3 regions of the Bradyrhizobium sp. 35 genome follow, and region 1 is predicted to be linked to each of the others. Evidence: predicted binding sites of a transcription regulator. Region 1 holds the regulator's gene; each other region holds the start of a gene.
What was found. Region 1 encodes LexA, which represses DNA repair genes until DNA is damaged. Its sites were predicted from a motif close to TGTTCNNNNTGTGTTCNG; they were not measured.

Region 2: the regulator LexA is predicted to act here: its motif matches at 1,078-1,095, upstream of IVB36_RS37270 (UvrD-helicase domain-containing protein).
Region 3: the regulator LexA is predicted to act here: its motif matches at 1,276-1,293, upstream of IVB36_RS14635 (single-stranded DNA-binding protein).

The regions. Positions count from the first base shown of each region.
Region 1 is NZ_JADPJC010000092.1:16,050-18,312, forward strand. It holds gene IVB36_RS19720 (hypothetical protein) at 1-190, opposite strand, end outside; gene lexA (transcriptional repressor LexA) at 685-1,386, opposite strand; gene glp (gephyrin-like molybdotransferase Glp) at 1,563-2,263, opposite strand, start outside.
Region 2 is NZ_JADPJC010000160.1:302,524-304,786, forward strand. It holds gene IVB36_RS37270 (UvrD-helicase domain-containing protein) at 1-913, opposite strand, end outside; gene IVB36_RS37275 (DUF1328 domain-containing protein) at 1,155-1,328, shown strand; gene IVB36_RS37280 (thioesterase family protein) at 1,334-1,840, opposite strand; gene IVB36_RS37285 (FAD-linked oxidase C-terminal domain-containing protein) at 1,928-2,263, shown strand, end outside.
Region 3 is NZ_JADPJC010000067.1:10,196-12,458, reverse strand. It holds gene gyrA (DNA gyrase subunit A) at 1-243, opposite strand, end outside; gene IVB36_RS14635 (single-stranded DNA-binding protein) at 615-1,112, opposite strand; gene IVB36_RS14630 (outer membrane beta-barrel protein) at 1,572-2,263, shown strand, end outside.

The sequences.
Region 1 (2,263 bases):
TCCAGCGATTGTCGTAGCGGACGTCGTCGGCGAAGGCGAGCTCCGTCCCCGGCAGCAGGCAGACGGCGACGGACGGATCGGCTGCAGAGGCGAAGCCGCGCGTCGAGGTGCCGCGGAAGCTTGTCGTGACGATCGTCTCGCCGACTTCGGCGGGGCGCGACGCGACGGCATGTAGGCTGTAGTCACACATCGGGTGCTCCTCATGCTGGGATAGCAACCCGCGTCTCTTATCGAGGCGCAGGCCTCTATCAGAGTGGAAGCACGAACGCTGTGCTTGGTTGTGGGCAAATCTGCGGCTGGCTTCCGCAAGCCGCGATCACATTATCTTTCCCGAATTCAATAGGAACAAAGCTCGCCGCGATGCATTCGGGAGGCGCGTACGCGAACATTGCCAACTTGGCTGCAACGGCCGAACTTGACCGCTGGTCGCTGTTTCCTCGAACAACCGAGCCGCGAAGCGGTGCTGCTTGAAGCGGTGCTGCTTCGTCGGCGTGGCGAGGAGCCAGCGTTGGAGGAGGGGCCGGATAGTCTGTGCAGAACCAGAAAGGCTATCCAGCCGGAGCGGACGATGATCCGCTCCAATCTCTGACCGGCGATGCCGATCGGAAGCGCGCGAGGCGCCAAGCACCTCCGGCATGAAGTGCTTCCGATATGAAGTACTGCCGATAGAAAGGACTCCCGGTATCAGTACTTCCGGTAAAGCCCGATCAGCTTGCCCTGAATCTTCACCCGGTTGGGCGGCAGGATGCGGACCTCATAGGCCGCGTTGGCGGGCTCGAGCGCGATCGAGGCGCCGCGACGGCGGAAGCGCTTCAGCGTCGCTTCCTCGTCGTCGATCAGCGCCACCACGATGTCGCCGGTATCGGCGCTCTCGTTGCGCTGGATCAGGGCCATGTCGCCGTCGAGAATGCCGGCTTCGACCATCGAGTCGCCGCGCACTTCCAGCGCGTAATGCTCGCCCGAGCCGAGCATGTCAGGCGGTACGCTGATAGTATGGCTGCGGGTCTGCAACGCCTCGATCGGCGTGCCGGCCGCGATGCGGCCCATCACCGGCACCGCGACGGGACGTTCGCCCTCGTCAGCGGGCAGGCTCGCGCTCGCACGCACCTTGCCGAGATTGCCCTCGATGACGCTCGGCGTGAAGCCGCGGCGGCTGCCAGCGGCTGCCTGGAGCTCCGGCAGCTTGATGACTTCAATCGCACGGGCGCGGTTGGGCAGGCGTCGGATGAAGCCACGCTCCTCGAGCGCCGTGATCAGGCGATGGATGCCCGACTTCGAGCGCAGATCGAGCGCATCCTTCATCTCGTCGAAGGAGGGCGGCACGCCGCTTTCCTTCAGACGTTCACTGATGAACCGCAGAAGCTCGTATTGTTTGCGCGTTAACATCTCGACCAAAGTCCCCCGGTTGATGTCGTCCGATTCCGAGACGCTGAATTCGGCCATAAGCCGCTGCATGCTCGAAACAAATCATGAACAGACACTATATGTTCGATACATGTTCCGCAACTGCTTAATTTACGGTGAACAGAGCAAAGTGCGCGGAACGCGCGTTGCGGGGGCGCTCAGACGGGGAGCCGCAACACTTCGCAAGCCGTGCCGGCTTCGGCCTTCGGCGCGAATGGTGCGCGGACGAGAAGTACCTGTGCTGCAGCGAGATTCGCAAGCAGCGAAGAGTCCTGATGATTGACGGGAACAACGACGCGTGTGCCATCGTCACGCTCCTCAAGATGCGCGCGCAGATAGTCCTCGCGCTGGTCGTTGGCGCCGACGTCGCGGCCGAGCACGGCGCGTTCACGGCGATGGTGAATCACTGAACGGCCCGACAGGGCGCGAATCAGCGGCACCATGAACAGGAAAGCGCACACGTAGGACGATACGGGATTGCCCGGCAGGCCGATCACACCCATTGCGCCGAGTCGCCCGTGCATCATCGGCTTGCCTGGCCGCATCGCGATCTTCCAGAACGCCATCGCGATGCCTTCGTCCCGCAGTGCCTGCTGGACCAGATCGTGGTCGCCGACCGATGCGCCGCCGGTCGTGATCAGGACGTCGGCGCCGCTCTCGCGGGCGCGGCGGATGCCGGCGGTGGTGGCCTCGAGCGTGTCGGCGGCAATACCGAGGTCGATGGTCTCGGCGCCCTCGCTGCGGGCGAGCGCGTGCAGGGCGTAGCCGTTGGAATAGACGATCTGGCCGTGGCCGGGCGTGGTGCCCGGCATCACCAGCTCGTCGCCGGTGGCGAGAATCGCGACCTTCGAACGCCTGA
Region 2 (2,263 bases), on a different contig from region 1:
GAGAGTCCCCCTCACCCGGATCGCTCGGGCGCGCAATTGCGCTGCCGGGCGATCCGACCTCTCCCCGCACGCGGGGAGAGGCAAAAGAAGTCGGCGCTTGGGACAGCAGCCGCAGCCACAGATATTGAGCGACGTTGGTGTCTTGATACTCATCGACCAGGATGAATTTGAAGCGCTGCTGGTACTGCCGCAGGATATCCGGGTGCTCGCGGAAGATGCGGATGTCCTCGAGCAGCAGATCGCCGAAATCGGCGGCGTTCAGGATCTTCAGCCGCTCCTGGTAGCTCGCATAGAGCTTGCCGCCCTTGCCGTTGGCGAACACGGCGGCTTCGCCCGACGGCACCTGCGACGGCGTCAGGCCGCGGTTCTTCCAGCCGTCGATCAGCCCGGCCAGCATGCGCGCCGGCCAGCGCTTGTCGTCGATATTGTCGGCTTGCAGAAGCTGCTTGAGCAGTCGGACCTGATCGTCGACGTCGAGCACGGTGAAGTTCGACTTGAGCTGCGCCAGCTCGGCGTGGGTGCGCAGGATGCGCCCGCCGATGGAGTGGAAGGTGCCGAGCCACGGCATGCCTTCGACGGCATGGCCGAGCATCTGACCGAGCCGATGTTTCATTTCGCGCGCGGCCTTGTTGGTGAAGGTCACCGACAGGATTTCGGATGGGCGGGCGCGGCCCTGGCTCAGGATGTGGGCGATGCGCGTGGTCAGCACGCGGGTCTTGCCGGTGCCGGCGCCGGCCAGCACCAGAACCGGCCCGTCCAGCGTCTCCACAGCCTCGCGCTGCTCCGGATTGAGCCCGGACAGGTATTGCGGGCCTACCGAGGCGCGCGCACGCGCGGCGATGCCGCCGGCTGCGGGCTGGTGGTCGGGGACGCTCTGGGACGTGATCTTGCTCGGCTCGGTCATGCGAATCATTTGCCCCACGTTGGCACCGCGGGGTGGTGAAAGGGGAGCCTTCTTAACAGGGATTGGTCCCTATATGGGGCCGCGGACAGGGGTTTTCCACGTGCGCCGAAAGCCAATTTGTTCCTGTCGGTCAGGCGAATTTCCGGCTTCAGCGGCCCGGAACCATTGTTCCGAGTTGGCGATTGGTTCTGCAAGTGAGGCGCGTCAGCCGCGCCGATCGCAGACAGACATCGAAACAGAGGTTCGGATCATGCTTAGCTGGGTAGTTACGTTTCTGGTTATCGCCCTGATCGCCGGTATCCTGGGCTTTGGCGGCCTCGCCGGCGCGTCGATCGAAATCGCCAAGATCATCTTCTTCATCGCAGTCGTGTTGTTCCTGGTCTCGGCCGTTGTCGGACTGGCACGGGGTCGTAACAGGGTTTAGCGCGCTTACCGCTTCGAGGGCATCGCCACGTTCCGGCCGATGCCCTCGGGCCGCGGGACGGCGCTGTGGGCCTTGACCACCGCTGCGATGCGCTCACGGATGTCTGGGGGAAAAGCCGCCACCTTTCGTGAGCCCATGTCGATGTGAAGCGACATGTTTTCCGATGTGGCGGACAGCCATCCTTCGGTCGCGTGCCGCAGCTCCTGGAAGGTGTGCAGCCGCTTGTCGTCGGCTTCCAGCAGCCAGACCGAGACCTGCACGAGATCGTCGAGGTGGATTTCGCGCAAATACCGCACGTGGCATTCGGCGGTGAAGGTCGAGCCGCCGCGCTCCTTCATGTAGCCCGGTCCGATCCCGAGCGTCAGCCACATCTGGTCGATCGCGCGGTCGAACATCACGTTGTAATAGGCCATGTTGAGGTGGCCGTTGTAGTCGATCCATTGCGGCTCGATCTGCATGATTGACGAGCGGAACGGCACGCCCTCGATCGTTGTGGCAGCAGTCTCCGGCATGTGTCCTTCCCCAGCTATGCGTCCGGTCGCTTGACTTGACCGGTGAGATGTCCTTTGCCACGGTTCGTCTCGTCGGGAGGAACGTCCGTGGGTACGACCATCACCAATAATCCGCCGCGGCCGGCGCCGAAAGCCCTCGCGAGCGCGCTGGAGCAACTTGCCGCGCGGTTCGGCAACCGCCTCATCACCTCGCAAGCCGTCCGCGAGCAGCACGGCCATACCACCACATGGATCGTGAACCAGCCGCCGGACGGCGTGGTGATGGCGCAGGAGACTGCCGACATCCAGGACGTGGTGCGGATCTGCGCGAAAAACGGCGTGCCTGTCATCGCCTTCGGCACCGGCACCTCGCTCGAGGGCCAGGTCAACGCACCCGCCGGCGGAATTTGCATCGACCTGCGCGACATGAACAAGGTGCTCGCG
Region 3 (2,263 bases), on a different contig from region 1:
ACCGACCACGCGGGCGGACTTGACGTACTTCTTGTCCGGCGTGTGCCCCTGCTCGTTCATCGAGTACAGGATGCGGCGATGCACCGGCTTCAGGCCATCGCGGGCGTCAGGCAGCGCCCGCGCCACGATCACGCTCATGGCGTAGTCGAGATAGGACTTCTTCATCTCCTCGAAGATGGAGACGGGGCGAATATCCGAGGGTTGCGCCGGCTGGTCGCCGGGCTTGTCGTCGTCGTCAGCCAAGGGGAAATCCGGTGAGGTTTTATCTGGGAATCATATAGCGCATCGAGCCTCTGATAACCACCCTCGCGGCGTTCTGGGAAGCGCTTTTTCCGCCTATTTTTCCAACAACTTAAGCCCTTGCGAGCGGTGTCTCGGACAGCACTCGCATCGGCCTTGCAAAATCGCCGCTCACGCGTGGAAAACCGCGCGGTGAGCTTGCCGCGTCGGCGCGTTTGCCAAGCCGCAATCCGAGCTCACCCCAAACATGAAGCGGGCCCGGAAATGCCGAGCCCGTCCTGTCGATTAGTGGGATGTTCTGACATGAGATGAGAAGCGCCGCCCATCCGGCCAGCGCGTCCGCATCAGGCGCCGCGTTCTTGGAGCGGAATCGCTCAGAACGGGATATCGTCGTCCATGTCGCTGTTGCGGCCACCGCCGCCGGCGGCAACAGGGCGCCGCGGCGCGCTGCTGACCGGACCGGAGGAGCCGAAATCGCCGCCCGGCTCGTCGCCGAAGCTGCCGCCTCCGCCACCGCCGCTACGACCGTCCAGCATCGTCAACGTCGAGTTGAACCCCTGGAGCACGACTTCGGTCGAGTACTTTTCGACACCGCTCTGGTCGGTCCATTTGCGGGTCTGGAGCGCACCCTCGACGTAAATCTTGGCGCCCTTCTTCAGATACTGTTCGGCGACCTTGCAGAGCCCTTCATTGAAGATCACGACGCGGTGCCACTCGGTCTTTTCCTTGCGCTCGCCAGTCGCCTTGTCGCGCCACGTCTCCGAGGTCGCGACGCTCAGATTGGCGATCGGCCGCCCGTCCTGGGTGCGGCGGATTTCAGGATCCTTGCCGAGATTTCCAACCAGAATGACCTTGTTGACGCTTCCCGCCATCTCCGCTCTCCGCTCCGAATGCCACTGAATTCAAGAAGGCCGGTCCGCTCCCGCGTTCCGCCGTGCCTGTTGAGGCGACCCTATACGCTCGCCGAACACTTGCGGACGACGATCAGGCCGTCACCCCTCCGGTTATCCCCACATATAGCATCGACCTCCGGTTCGTTCCAGATTTGTTCTTGGCGAAGACAGATCTGAAGGCGTGGGATCGATCGGCCACATGTGTTGCGGAAAGGCACACGTCGATTGGAACCTTTGTAGGTTCCCAAAAATGGAAGAAAGAACTTAACATTCAGCAAGTTATGGGTACTCGCACTGCCCCGGTCTTGTTGCATTTGGGAGACGGACTCTGCCGCTCCGTAGAGCTACGGTTGCCTCGGACTTAGTTCATATGGGCCCTCGCGCCTGATCAGCCGCTTCGGGGAAATAAGAAGCGGACGAAACCTGGGGAGACTGGCAATGAATAAGCTTCTTATTTGTGCAATCGGTGCAGTGGCGATGGGCTTGTCGGCTCCCGCAAGCGCGGCGGACATGGCCGCGCGTCCCTACACCAAAGCCCCGCCGCCGGCGGTTGCCGCCATCTACGACTGGAGCGGCTTCTACATCGGCATCAACGGCGGCGGTGGCTCCAGCCACAAGTGCTGGGACTTCGTCACGCCCGCGACCGGCGTTCTCGTCGGCGAAGGCTGTCACAATGCAACAGGGGGCACCGTCGGCGGCCAGATCGGCTATCGCTGGCAGTCCGCCAATTGGGTGTTCGGTCTGGAAGGCCAGGGCAACTGGGCTGACTTCCGGGGCGACAACGTGAGCACCCTCTTCCCTGGTACCGCTTTGGTGACGGGTGATCGCAACCGTTCCCGCATCGACGCTTTCGGTCTCATCACCGGTCAGGTCGGTTACGCCTGGAACAACGTGCTGCTTTACGTGAAGGGCGGCGCCGCCGTCGTCGGTGACAAGTACGACATCTACGCTGCTGCGGGTACGCCCGGCGCGGGCGCGCTGCTGGCTTCGGCCCGGGAGACTCGCTGGGGTGGCACGGTCGGGGCCGGTCTGGAATTCGGCTTCGCCCCGAACTGGTCGCTGGGCTTTGAGTACGACCACATCTTCCTTGGCGATCGCACGATCGGCTTCACAACGCCCGCGGGTGCGGT